DNA from 2 places in the Geobacillus sp. PK12 genome. Region 2 is predicted to be linked to the other one. Evidence: riboswitches for the same ligand, from Rfam matches in the RefSeq annotation. Region 2 holds a riboswitch; the other holds the start of a gene.

Region 1 (6,020 bases), on a different contig from region 2:
CGCCTCGCGGAACATGGGCTATGCGGGCGGGCGACGTTGTTCGAGCGAAGCCATAGTGAACTGCTTGAGGCGCTTCCCGCCGATGTACACGGGCGCATCGCCGGCGCGGTGTTCAACCTCGGCTATTTGCCGGGCGGCAATAAGCAAATCGTCACCCAGCCGGAATCGACGATCGAAGCGGTCCGCCAGTTGCTTTCCGTCATGAAGCCGGGCGGCGTCATCGTTCTTGTCGTCTACCACGGCCATCCGGAAGGAAAGCGCGAACGCGACGCGCTCCTTGATTACGTCCGTTCTCTTGATCAACGGCGCGTCCATGCCTTGAAATACGAATTCATCAATCGGCAAAACAACCCGCCGTTTTTGCTCGCGCTCGAGAATCGGGCGGATGGGGGCGCCTGATTCCGTCCGATCCGCCGACGAACCACTGCTCTTGCCAATACAAGCAAACGGCCGCCCTTATGAAAAGGACAGCCGTTTTTGCCGCTCCTGCCAAAAGCGGTATGCTTTTCCGTTCCAATAGAAAAACTGCGACGCCGCCCCGCCGGCGCGGACGAGCCGGCGCGCCAGCCGGCGCAGCCCGCGCTGCTTTTTCACCTTGGCATCCGACAAATACAACCCAAGAAGCCCTCGGTGAATAAGGCGGTGAAACTCGCCGTGCGGAAGGGCGCCGACATGGCGGTCGGCCTCTTCGATGAAATGGCAAAGCCGCTCAAGCATCACCGTTTCATTCGGATAGTAAAAGCAAAAGTTTAAATCGCCGCCGTCCCGGTCTTCCTCCTGGTCGATCAAATAGTCGAGCAAAATGTGCAGTCCTTGAATGTACGGAAAATAACCGTCGCGCACTTGTCTCGCCATCTCCGGCGGCAGCGATTCGCCAAACGCATAGGCGACGAGGCAGAAAATGCCGAGCGTCGAACCGGAGCAGGCGGAAAACTCATACCATTCCATCGGCGGCAAGGCGTCTTTGTATTGCGCGAACCATTTCTCCAGCCGCGGCACCCGATCGCTCGCTTCGACATGTTTATGCACTTGCAAGTCGCAATAATATCCGGCCAATTCATGCAAAAATGGGGCGATCGTCTCATAATGGCGCACCGTCTCGAGCACCTCTTGGCACGTGCGGACGAGCGCCGGCAAATAGCCGCCGTCTTCCTGTTCGCGGCGATGGCGGTAATAGTTCGACGGCTCCGCGCCGATCGTCAAAGCGTCCGGCATCGAATCGTGCAAGGCGCGAAAGTCGAGCGGATCGAGCGAGGTGCTGCGGTCGCACAAATTATCCAAATAATCGCTGATCGTCTGGTAAGCCACGATAAAGCGGATGCAATCCTCCATGTTTTCTCCGGCCAAGAGCGCCAAAATGGAGCCGCCTTCGCAATGGAACGTTTTCGAAGCGATGCTCGCCAAGGCCTGGCGCCGCAATTCCGGGTCGGGAATGCGCTCGGCCTGGCGCCGCCAATAGGCAAGCTCGCGGTGGACAAGCGGAAGCACGTCACGATACACCATTTTCATCAAGGCGATGGGGTTTTTCGGAATGTTCAATCGGCTCACCTCAGGTGCAAACACCATGGTCTCGTCTCCTAGCATTTCCATCTTATCAGCAACCAAAATCGTTTCGCGTCTGAACAGCCTGCGATCTCGTCTTCCAGTATTGCCATCAATGCGGCCGGGGCAAACCATAAAAGGGTTGGCGATGGAATGAAAAAACCGCTCAACAACGGTTCTTCTCACGTTGAGAAGCTTTGTGAAATCGGATCTTCTTTCCCGATCCCAACCACTCATCGGGCGAAACGAAACGTTTTTCACCAATCCCGATCAGGCGCGCTCACTTTCGTTGGCGATTTGGACGCAGCGTTGTACAATACATGGTGAACGATCGATTTTGCAGCAGAAAGGAACGAACGCCCATGATTTACCCATACAAAGGCAAAACGCCGCAAATTGCCGCCTCCGCCTTTATCGCCGACTATGTGACGATCACCGGCGATGTCGTGATCGGCGAAGAGACGAGCATTTGGTTCAATACCGTCATTCGCGGCGATGTGGCGCCAACGGTGATTGGCAACCGGGTCAATATTCAAGATAACTCAATTTTGCATCAAAGTCCAAACAATCCGCTTATCATTGAAGACGGTGTAACAGTCGGCCATCAAGTCATTTTGCACAGCGCCATCGTTCGCAAAAACGCGCTCATCGGCATGGGCTCGATCATTTTGGACCGCGCGGAAATCGGGGAAGGCGCGTTTATCGGCGCCGGCAGTTTAGTGCCGCCGGGCAAAAAAATTCCGCCCAACACGCTCGCCCTCGGCCGGCCGGCGAAAGTCGTCCGCGAACTGACGGAAGACGACATCCGTGAAATGGAGCGCATACGCCGCGAATATGTCGAGAAAGGGCAGTATTACAAAGCGCTGCAGCAACAGCGGACATCGTGCGCCAACAAAAAAGAGCTGCCGTGATCAGGCAGCTCTTTTTCTTTCATCACTTGTCCGCCAACGCCAGCGCTTGTTCTTTCAACAAGGCGGCTTTGTCGGTGCGCTCCCACGGCAGGTCGATGTCCGTACGCCCAAAATGGCCGTAAGCAGCCGTCTGTTTGTAAATCGGGCGGCGAAGGTCGAGCATTTTGATGATGCCCGCCGGGCGGAGATCGAAGTTGTTGCGCACGACCTCAATCAAAATGTCTTCCGACACTTTGCCGGTGCCGAACGTATCGATCGAAATCGAAACTGGGCGGGCGACGCCGATCGCGTAGGCAAGCTGCACTTCGCATTTGTCGGCCAGTCCTGCCGCGACGATGTTTTTCGCGACATAGCGGGCCGCATACGCCGCCGAGCGGTCGACTTTCGTCGGATCTTTGCCCGAGAACGCGCCGCCGCCGTGGCGGGCGTAGCCGCCGTACGTATCGACGATGATTTTGCGCCCCGTCAACCCAGCATCCCCTTGCGGACCGCCGATGACAAACCGTCCTGTCGGGTTGATGAAATATTTCGTGTTCTCATCAAGCAGCTCTGCGGGCACGACCGGCTTGATGACCTGTTCTTTAATGTCGCGCTCGATTTGCTCTTGCGTAATTTCCGGATGGTGCTGCGCGGAAACGACGATCGTATCGACGCGCACCGGTTTGCCGTTTTCATCGTATTCGATCGTCACTTGCGTTTTCCCGTCCGGCCGCAAGTACGGCAAGACATCCGTTTTGCGCACTTCCGCCAATCGGCGCGCCAAGCGGTGCGCAAGCGAAATCGGCAACGGCATCAATTCTTCCGTCTCATTGCAGGCGAACCCAAACATCAATCCTTGGTCGCCGGCGCCAATCGCTTCAATTTCCTCGTCAGTCATCTGACCTTCGCGCGCCTCAAGCGCCCGGTTCACCCCCATCGCAATGTCCGGCGATTGTTCGTCAATCGACGTCAGCACCGCGCACGTATCGGCGTCAAATCCGTATTTGGCGCGCGTGTAGCCGATCTCCCGGACCGTATCGCGGACGATGCGCGGAATGTCCACGTATGTTGATGTCGTGATTTCCCCGCTCACGAGCACCAGCCCGGTCGTGACGCTCGTTTCGCAGGCGACGCGGGCGTTCGGATCTTTTTCCAAAATGGCATCCAAAATGGCGTCAGAAATTTGGTCGCAAATTTTATCCGGATGTCCTTCCGTCACAGACTCTGAAGTAAACAAGCGGCGTTTGGCTGACATTCGGTTTGTTTCCTCCTCTTGGCATAATGTGGCAACACGGAACTCATTTCCCTTTTTCCCTTCGCAATATAAAAAACCTTTCCTGTAACGGCTGAGGAAAGGTCATGGCAATCGTATTGCTTCCTTTCACTCTTATCGTTCAAGGACTGCGCCTTGCCACAGGTTAGCACCATTTCACACATGTACAGTTGTGACGGTTGCTGGGCTTCATCGGGCCTGTCCCTCCACCGGCTCGGGATAAGAGTATCCGTTCAATGACTTATCTTATCGCAATGGAATCGGCAAAGTCAACTATCAAAATTCATTTTTTATCATTTCCAGCCGAGAAAATTCTTTCCTCAAGGAAATCGACACATTGGGCAAAATAAAGTTTGAAAAACCCACACAATTAGTATGGACTATTAATAAAAATGTGTTATACTATTTTCAAGAGTGATTTCAAAAAGAAGGCAGGTTTTGAATATGGGGATCGCAAACATGACGAATAAGCTTGATGTATTGCTGCAAAAACCGTACGTGCATCATCAACTGTCCGTCGCCGAGCTCGTCGAGAAAGTCCTGCAGCGGAACGAAGGACGGCTGACGCACACCGGAGCCGTCGCGGTCACGACCGGCAAGTACACAGGGCGGTCGCCGAAAGACAAATACATCGTCGAAGAACCGTCAACGAAGCAAACGATCGACTGGGGAGCGGTCAACCAGCCGATGTCTCCGGAGACGTTTGATAAACTGTACGACAAAGTGCTCGACTATTTAATGAAGAAAGATGAACTGTTCGTGTTTAAAGGCTTTGCCGGCGCCGATCCGAAATACCGGCTGCCGATTCAAGTCGTCAACGAATTCGCCTGGCACAACTTGTTCGTCCATCAGCTGTTCATTCGGCCGAACGCCGAAGAGCTCGCCGTGCATGAGCCGCAATTCACCGTCATTTGCGCGCCGAACTTTAAAGCCGACCCGAAAGTCGACGGCACGCGCTCGGAAGCGTTCATCATCATCTCGTTTGAACGGCGCACCGTGTTGATCGGCGGCACCGAGTATGCCGGCGAAATGAAAAAATCGATTTTCTCGGTGATGAACTATTTGCTGCCGGAACAAGGCATCCTGCCGATGCACTGCTCGGCCAACGTCGGCCAGGAAGGCGACGTCGCCCTCTTTTTCGGCTTGTCGGGAACGGGAAAAACGACGCTCTCGACCGACCCGAACCGCCGCTTGATCGGCGATGATGAACACGGCTGGTCAAGCCGCGGTATTTTCAACATCGAAGGCGGCTGCTATGCGAAATGCATCAACCTATCGCGCGAGAAAGAGCCGCAAATTTTTGACGCCATCGGCTTCGGCGCGGTGCTCGAAAACGTCGTCCTCGATGACGCGACGCGGGTGCCGAATTACGACGACGGCACGCTGACGGAAAACACGCGCGCCGCCTACCCGCTTCAGGCGATCCAAAACATCATCGACCCGAGCGTCGCCGGCCATCCGTCCACGATCGTGTTTTTGACGGCTGATGCGTTCGGCGTCCTGCCGCCGATCAGCAAGCTGACGCGCGAACAAGCGATGTACCATTTCTTAAGCGGCTACACAAGCAAGCTCGCCGGCACCGAACGCGGCGTCACCGAACCGGAAGCAACGTTCTCAACGTGCTTTGGCGCACCGTTTTTGCCGCGCCCGGCCGTCGAATACGCGGAAATGCTCGGGCAAAAAATCGCCGAACACAACGTCCGCGTCTTTTTGGTCAACACCGGTTGGACAGGGGGGTCGTACGGCGTCGGCAGCCGCATGAAGCTCGCCTACACCCGGGCGATGGTGCAAGCCGCCGTCGAAGGGGAGCTCGACAACGTCGAAACAGTCAAAGATCCGATTTTCGGCCTCGCCATCCCAACCCGCGTCCCCGGCGTGCCGGATGACGTCCTGCAGCCGCAAAACACATGGGCCGACAAACAAGCATACGAACAAAAAGCAAAAGAGCTGGCGCAAAAATTCCGCGCCAACTTCCAAAAATTCGCCCACATCGATCCGTCCATCGAAAAACTCGGCGGACCGCTCGTGTAACAAGAACACGGCCGGACAGGGTATTCCCTGTCCGGCTGTTTTTTATTTCTTTCCGTTGCTTTGGGCCTCCCATTTCGCCTCCTTCCCACGAAAATCGGGAGGATTTTTTCATTCCGATGCCGAACAAATCCTTGACAAACAAGGGAAGTTGTGGTAATAAAAAATAGACTCTGCACAAGAATAAGGGGGAGGCTTCCATTGCTTCAGTATATCCATTCGCCTTTAGGAAATTGTTGAAAATCCATCCGCTTTCCTTCGCCCCCTTGCTTGGGGGCGCGACAAAG
Region 2 (6,020 bases):
AACTGAAATCGGTAAACAACAGCTGCCGCGCTCCAATGCCAAGCGTCTGCAACAGGGCGTTGGCCAGCCCGTACGTGCCGAGCAGCCCTAAAAACGCATACACCTTCAGCAGCAAATTCACCCACATCGGCAAGATGAGCAACAACAGCCATAACTGCTTGTGCCTCGTCTTTGTCAGCCAATAGGCGGTCGGATAGCCAATCAACAGCGACACAAGAGTAATCAAAAACGCGTACCAAAACGAATACGCCATCATTTTTAAATAAATGGGCGTCAACACGTTTTCATAATTCGCCACCGTCCAATGTCCGTCTATATCCAAAAACGATTCATATAATAAAAAGACGATCGGAGCGATGACAAACAACACCAACCAAATGCCATAAGGGATTAAATACCAGTTTCGCCACGCCCGTTCCGTCATGCGCCCTCATCCTCCCTTTCGACTCGCATGACGTGAATCGCTTCCGGTTCAAAACGGAGGCCGACCGTTTCCCCGACTTCCGCCTTTTTCGTCGAATGGACAAGCCATTCGTTGCCGTTTTCATCATAGCCGCAAATTTCGTAATGGACGCCGCGGAATAAGAGCGAATCGACGCGGATGACGATCTGCCCGTCTTCCGGCGCTGCGAGTTCCAAATCTTCCGGGCGGATGACGACATCAACCGGTTCGTTCGGGGCAAAGCCGCGGTCAACGCAAACAAACCGCTTGCCCGCGAATTCGACGAGGAAATCGTCGATCATGCGCCCCGACAAAATGTTCGATTCCCCGATGAAATCGGCGACGAATCGGTTGATGGGCTCGTCGTAAATGTCTTTCGGCGTCCCGAACTGCTGAATTTTCCCTTTATTCAGAACAAAAATGTAATCGGACATCGCCAACGCTTCTTCTTGATCATGCGTGACAAAAATGAACGTAATCCCTAAGCGGCGCTGCAGTTCGCGAAGTTCATACTGCATTTCCGTGCGCAGCTTCAAATCCAAGGCCGATAGCGGCTCATCCAAGAGCAACACTTCTGGCTCATTCACAATCGCCCGCGCAATCGCGACGCGCTGACGCTGGCCGCCGGACATCTCTTGAATGCGGCGGCGCTCATAGCCTTCCAAGTTGACAAACCGGAGCGCTTCGCTCACTTTTTGGCGGATGTCCGCTTCTTTCATCTTTTTCACGCGCAAGCCAAATGCCACGTTTTCAAACACATCGAGGTGAGGAAACAACGCATAGTCTTGAAAGACAGTGTTGACTTGCCGTTTGTTCGGCGGGACGTTTTGAATCGGCTTCCCGTGGAAATAAATCGTTCCTTCCGTCGGTTCGATAAACCCGGCAATCAGCCGCAAAATCGTCGTCTTCCCGCACCCTGACGGGCCAAGCAGCGTATAAAACTTCCCGCGCTCCATCGCAAAACTGACGTCATCCAATACGACCGTTCCGTCGTATTCCTTCGTCACTCGCTCGAAGCGGATGATCTCTTCCCCGTTCACTTCCAGCCCCCCGTCTTCTTGATGTTCACTATTCCTAATTAGAACATAGGAGAGTGGAAAGTGCAACGGAAAAATCCTTGATCACACGTATGAAAACTGAATTTTTCCTGAAGATCCCGCCGTCATTTTTCTATTTTATCTTCATTGTTTGGACGTGTAAGCGAGATTATGCGGGAGCCAGGGAAGCGCTCTTGATGAACGTGAGAAGCAATGAGATAAGCATGTTGACGGTCGCCTTGAATCCACTCCGCCAACCGATCGCGACTTAGCCTATCAAGGGAATTGAACGGTTCATCCATCAAATACAATTCGACCGGGCGGGCTAAAGCAATCGCAATATGCAGTTTTTGTTTTGTTCCTAATGAATACTGATCCACCGGGAGCGGGAGCATCTCCTCCATTCCAAGCAGACTGCATAATTCGTTCGCTTTGCGGACGTACTGTTGATCCAGCTTCCATAAAAGCCGGAAACATTCGATATTTTCATAACCCGTCAATTTTGAAAACATGACAGTCTCGGATGTCACATAAGACAAATGAGCGCGCATGTCGGGAAGCTGAATCGGATTGCCTTTATAAAAGGCTTGATAATGCAGCTCTCCTTTATCGAGCAATCCCGAAATAATATGCAAAAGAGTCGTTTTCCCCACTCCATTGGGGCCGGTGAGAAGCACGGTCTCCCCTGAAAAAATGGAAAATGAGAATTGCTGAAAAATCGTGGCTCCCCCATCATAGCGATACGTCAAGTTTTGCAATGAAAATAACGGTTCCATCTATTTCTTCCCCTTTTCCTGCTTGGCTCTTCACCAAAAGTTGTACTTGATTTTTTCTGAACTCTATTTACGCTTGTAAGGGAAAATCAACAAATCAGTGATTTTTTCAAATCTTTGTGCAGGAAGCTGTATTGCTTGTCAAGTACATGTTGTGGTGAAGAGCCAAAACTTTTTTCAAAAACATTCTGTGTCTATCTCATCCTTCGCACTAAACGAGAATAAACCCCGCCGTAAAGCAGCACCAATACAATAAATCCTATTTTGATGGGCATGCTGGCCGCTTTTAGGCGAAAAGCAACTCCAATCAACACAACAAGCGGCAGGCTAATCAGAATAAAATACGGCCACGACCATTGTTTCACCCACTTCACTCCTGTCTGCGATGCGGTTTCTAGTAAATTCCTTGTTAATATCATCCATTTTAATCATACACCTTGACTCTAAAAAAAAAGAGAAATCGTTCGACAATTTTGTCTTTTTTACATATTTCGACATATTTCATGCTATTGAAATGAAACAGAGATGCTTTTAAGAGCTTGGTACAAGGTAAGCGTTGATCCGAGAAATTCTTTTTTGAAATTTCCTTGCTTCACCGTATTGAATAATTTCGAAAAATACATTAAATTATATAGTAATCATCAAAACGCTGCCGAACAATTGCATACGACATTCTTATCAAGAGAGGGGGAGGGACTGGCCCGGTGAACCCTCAGCAACCTGGCCCGCGGCCAAGGTGCTAAATCCAGACAGGCGGAAGCCTGGAAGATAAGAAGAAGCGAATGAAAAGTCTTCTTCTTATAGAAGGCTTTTTTCTTTTACTACGGAGAAACGGGGGAATCGAACGTGGGATTGCTGGATGAGTTGAAAGAGCGCATTCTCATCGCCGACGGGGCGATGGGAACGCTTTTATATTCGCACGGCATTGACCGTTGTTTTGAAGAATTGAATCTATCCAATCCAGATGAAATCGTCCATATTCATGAAGCGTATATCGCCGCGGGCGCCGACGTCATTCAGACGAATACATACGGCGCCAACTATGTGAAACTCGCCCGCTACGGCCTTGAAGATGAGGTGCCGGCCATCAACCGCGCGGCGGTGCGGCTCGCCAGGCAAGCGGCGAACGGGCGGGCGTACGTGCTCGGGACGATCGGGGGGCTACGCACGTTAAACAAAAGCGTCGTCACGCTCGAAGAAGTGAAACGGACGTTTCGCGAGCAGCTGTTTGTGCTGCTGGCTGAAGGGGTTGATGGCGTGCTGTTCGAGACGTATTACGATTTGGAAGAGTTGGAGACGGTGCTTGCCATCGCCCGCAAAGAAACGGATTTGCCGATCATCGCCCATGTGTCGCTCCATGAAGTCGGCGTTTTGCAAGACGGCACGCCGCTCGCGGACGCCCTTGCCCGCCTAGAGGCGCTCGGAGCCGATGTCGTCGGACTGAACTGTCGTCTCGGTCCATATCATATGCTTCGGTCGCTCGAGGAAGTGCCGCTGCCGAAGCAGGCGTTTTTGTCGGCGTATCCGAACGCCAGCCTCCCGGATTACCGCGATGGCCGGCTTGTCTATGAGACGAACGCGGAATATTTTGAAGAGGCGGCCAAAGCGTTCCGCGATCAAGGGGTGCGCTTGATCGGCGGGTGCTGCGGCACGACGCCGAAACATATTGAGGCAATGGCAAAGGCGCTCGCCGACCGGACGCCGGTGACGGAAAAAACGGTGAAGCGGCGCACGGCATCTGTATCGGTGCAAGCCGATCGGCCCGCGCCGACTCCGCTTCCCGAGCTCGCCCGCACGCGCCGCTCGGTCATTGTCGAACTCGATCCGCCGAAGCAACTCGGCATTGACAAGTTTCTCGCTGGGGCGAAAGCGCTCCATGACGCTGGCATCGACGCGCTGACGTTAGCTGACAACTCACTTGCCACGCCGCGCATCAGCAACGCCGCTGTCGCCACGATCATCAAGGAGCGGCTCGGCGTCCGCCCGCTTGTGCATATTACATGCCGCGATCGCAATTTGATCGGCTTGCAGTCGCATTTGATGGGCTTGCATACGCTCGGCATCACCGATGTGCTCGCCATTACCGGCGACCCGTCGAAAATCGGCGACTTCCCAGGAGCAACGTCGGTGTATGATTTATCATCGTTCGATTTGATCCGCTTGATCCGCCAGTTTAACGAAGGGCTGTCGTACTCGGGCAAACCGCTTGGGCAAAAAACGAACTTCTCGATCGGCGCTGCGTTCAACCCGAACGTCCGCCATTTGGATAAAGCAGTTGAGCGAATGGAGAAAAAAATTCAATGCGGCGCCCACTATTTCTTGACCCAGCCGATTTACTCGGAAGAGAAAATCGTTGAAGTGCACGAAGCGACCAAGCATCTTGACACACCGATTTACATCGGCATTATGCCGCTTGTGAGCGCGCGCAACGCCGACTTTTTGCATCATGAAGTGCCGGGCATTACGCTCTCTGACGAGATTCGCGCCCGCATGGCCGCCTGCAGCGGTGACCCGGTGCAAGCAGCCAAGGAAGGCATCGCTATCGCCAAATCGCTCATTGACGCTGCGTTTGATTTGTTTAACGGCATTTATTTGATCACGCCGTTCTTGCGCTACGACATGACGGTCGAGCTCGTCCGCTACATTCACGAAAAAGAAGCGGCCGCCAAAGAAAGGAAGGTTGTTCATGGCTAACGTCACCTTAGAACAGCAACTGCAAAGAAAAATTCTTGTCATCGATGGCGCCATGGGCACGATGATCCAAAGCGCCAACCTATCGGCCGCCGACTTTGGCGGCGAGGCGTATGAAGGGTGCAACGAATATTTGACCCTCACCGCCCCGCATGTCATCCGCCGCATTCATGAAGCGTACCTAGAAGCCGGTGCTGATATCATTGAAACGAACACGTTCGGAGCGACACGCATCGTGCTTGACGAATATGGCCTCGGTCATTTGGCGCTTGAGCTGAACATCGAAGCGGCCAAACTCGCCAAACAAACGGCTGAGTCGTTCTCCACCCCGGACTGGCCGCGCTTTGTCGCTGGTTCGATGGGGCCGACGACGAAAACGTTGTCGGTGACAGGCGGCGCGACCTTTGAGGAACTCGTCGCCGCCTACGAAGAACAAGCGCGCGGGCTGCTGTTGGGCGGCGTCGATCTTCTGTTGCTGGAGACGTGCCAAGATACGCTGAATGTCAAAGCCGGTTTTCTCGGCATTTCGAAGGCGTTTGAAGCGGTCGGTCGCCGCGTGCCGCTCATGATTTCCGGCACGATCGAACCGATGGGCACGACACTCGCCGGGCAGGCGATCGATGCGTTTTTCATCTCGGTGCGCCATATGAAGCCGATCGCCGTCGGCTTAAACTGCGCGACAGGCCCCGAGTTTATGACCGACCATTTGCGCACGCTCGCCTCGCTCGCTGACACGGCGGTCAGCTGCTACCCGAACGCCGGTCTGCCGGATGAGGAAGGCCGCTATCATGAAACGCCGGAGATGTTGGCAGAGAAAATCCGCCGCTTTGCCGAAAAGGGATGGATCAACATCGTCGGCGGGTGTTGCGGCACGACGCCGGATCATATCCGCGCCATTGCCGAAGCGGTGCGTGATCTCCCGCCGCGGGCGATTCCGTCTTCGTTTGATGTCCACGCCGTTTCCGGCATCGAGGCGCTCATCTATGATGAAACGATGCGTCCGCTCTTTGTCGGCGAGCGGACAAACGTGATCGGCTCGCGCAAATTCAAGCGCCTCATCGCCGAAGGGAAATACGA

The links. Region 2 has a riboswitch for S-adenosylmethionine ahead of ETR37_RS01145 (bifunctional homocysteine S-methyltransferase/methylenetetrahydrofolate reductase). Riboswitches for the same ligand answer to the same signal wherever they lie in the genome.
Region 1: linked by a shared signal. The riboswitch ahead of metK (methionine adenosyltransferase) and the one ahead of ETR37_RS01145 (bifunctional homocysteine S-methyltransferase/methylenetetrahydrofolate reductase) in region 2 are both predicted to bind S-adenosylmethionine.

What each region holds. Positions count from the first base shown of each region.
Region 1 covers NZ_SDKL01000020.1:26,257-32,276, reverse strand. The annotation lists gene mnmM (tRNA 5-(aminomethyl)-2-thiouridylate-methyltransferase MnmM) at 1-399, shown strand, start outside; gene ETR37_RS08410 (tetraprenyl-beta-curcumene synthase family protein) at 457-1,566, opposite strand; gene ETR37_RS08405 (gamma carbonic anhydrase) at 1,905-2,453, shown strand; gene metK (methionine adenosyltransferase) at 2,476-3,687, opposite strand; SAM riboswitch class I at 3,817-3,931, opposite strand; gene pckA (phosphoenolpyruvate carboxykinase (ATP)) at 4,150-5,736, shown strand.
Region 2 covers NZ_SDKL01000002.1:146,101-152,120, reverse strand. The annotation lists gene ETR37_RS01160 (ABC transporter permease) at 1-424, opposite strand, end outside; gene ETR37_RS01155 (ABC transporter ATP-binding protein) at 421-1,482, opposite strand; gene ETR37_RS01150 (ABC transporter ATP-binding protein) at 1,605-2,255, opposite strand; gene ETR37_RS19010 (hypothetical protein) at 2,447-2,617, opposite strand; SAM riboswitch class I at 2,925-3,027, shown strand; gene ETR37_RS01145 (bifunctional homocysteine S-methyltransferase/methylenetetrahydrofolate reductase) at 3,099-4,946, shown strand; gene metH (methionine synthase) at 4,939-6,020, shown strand, end outside.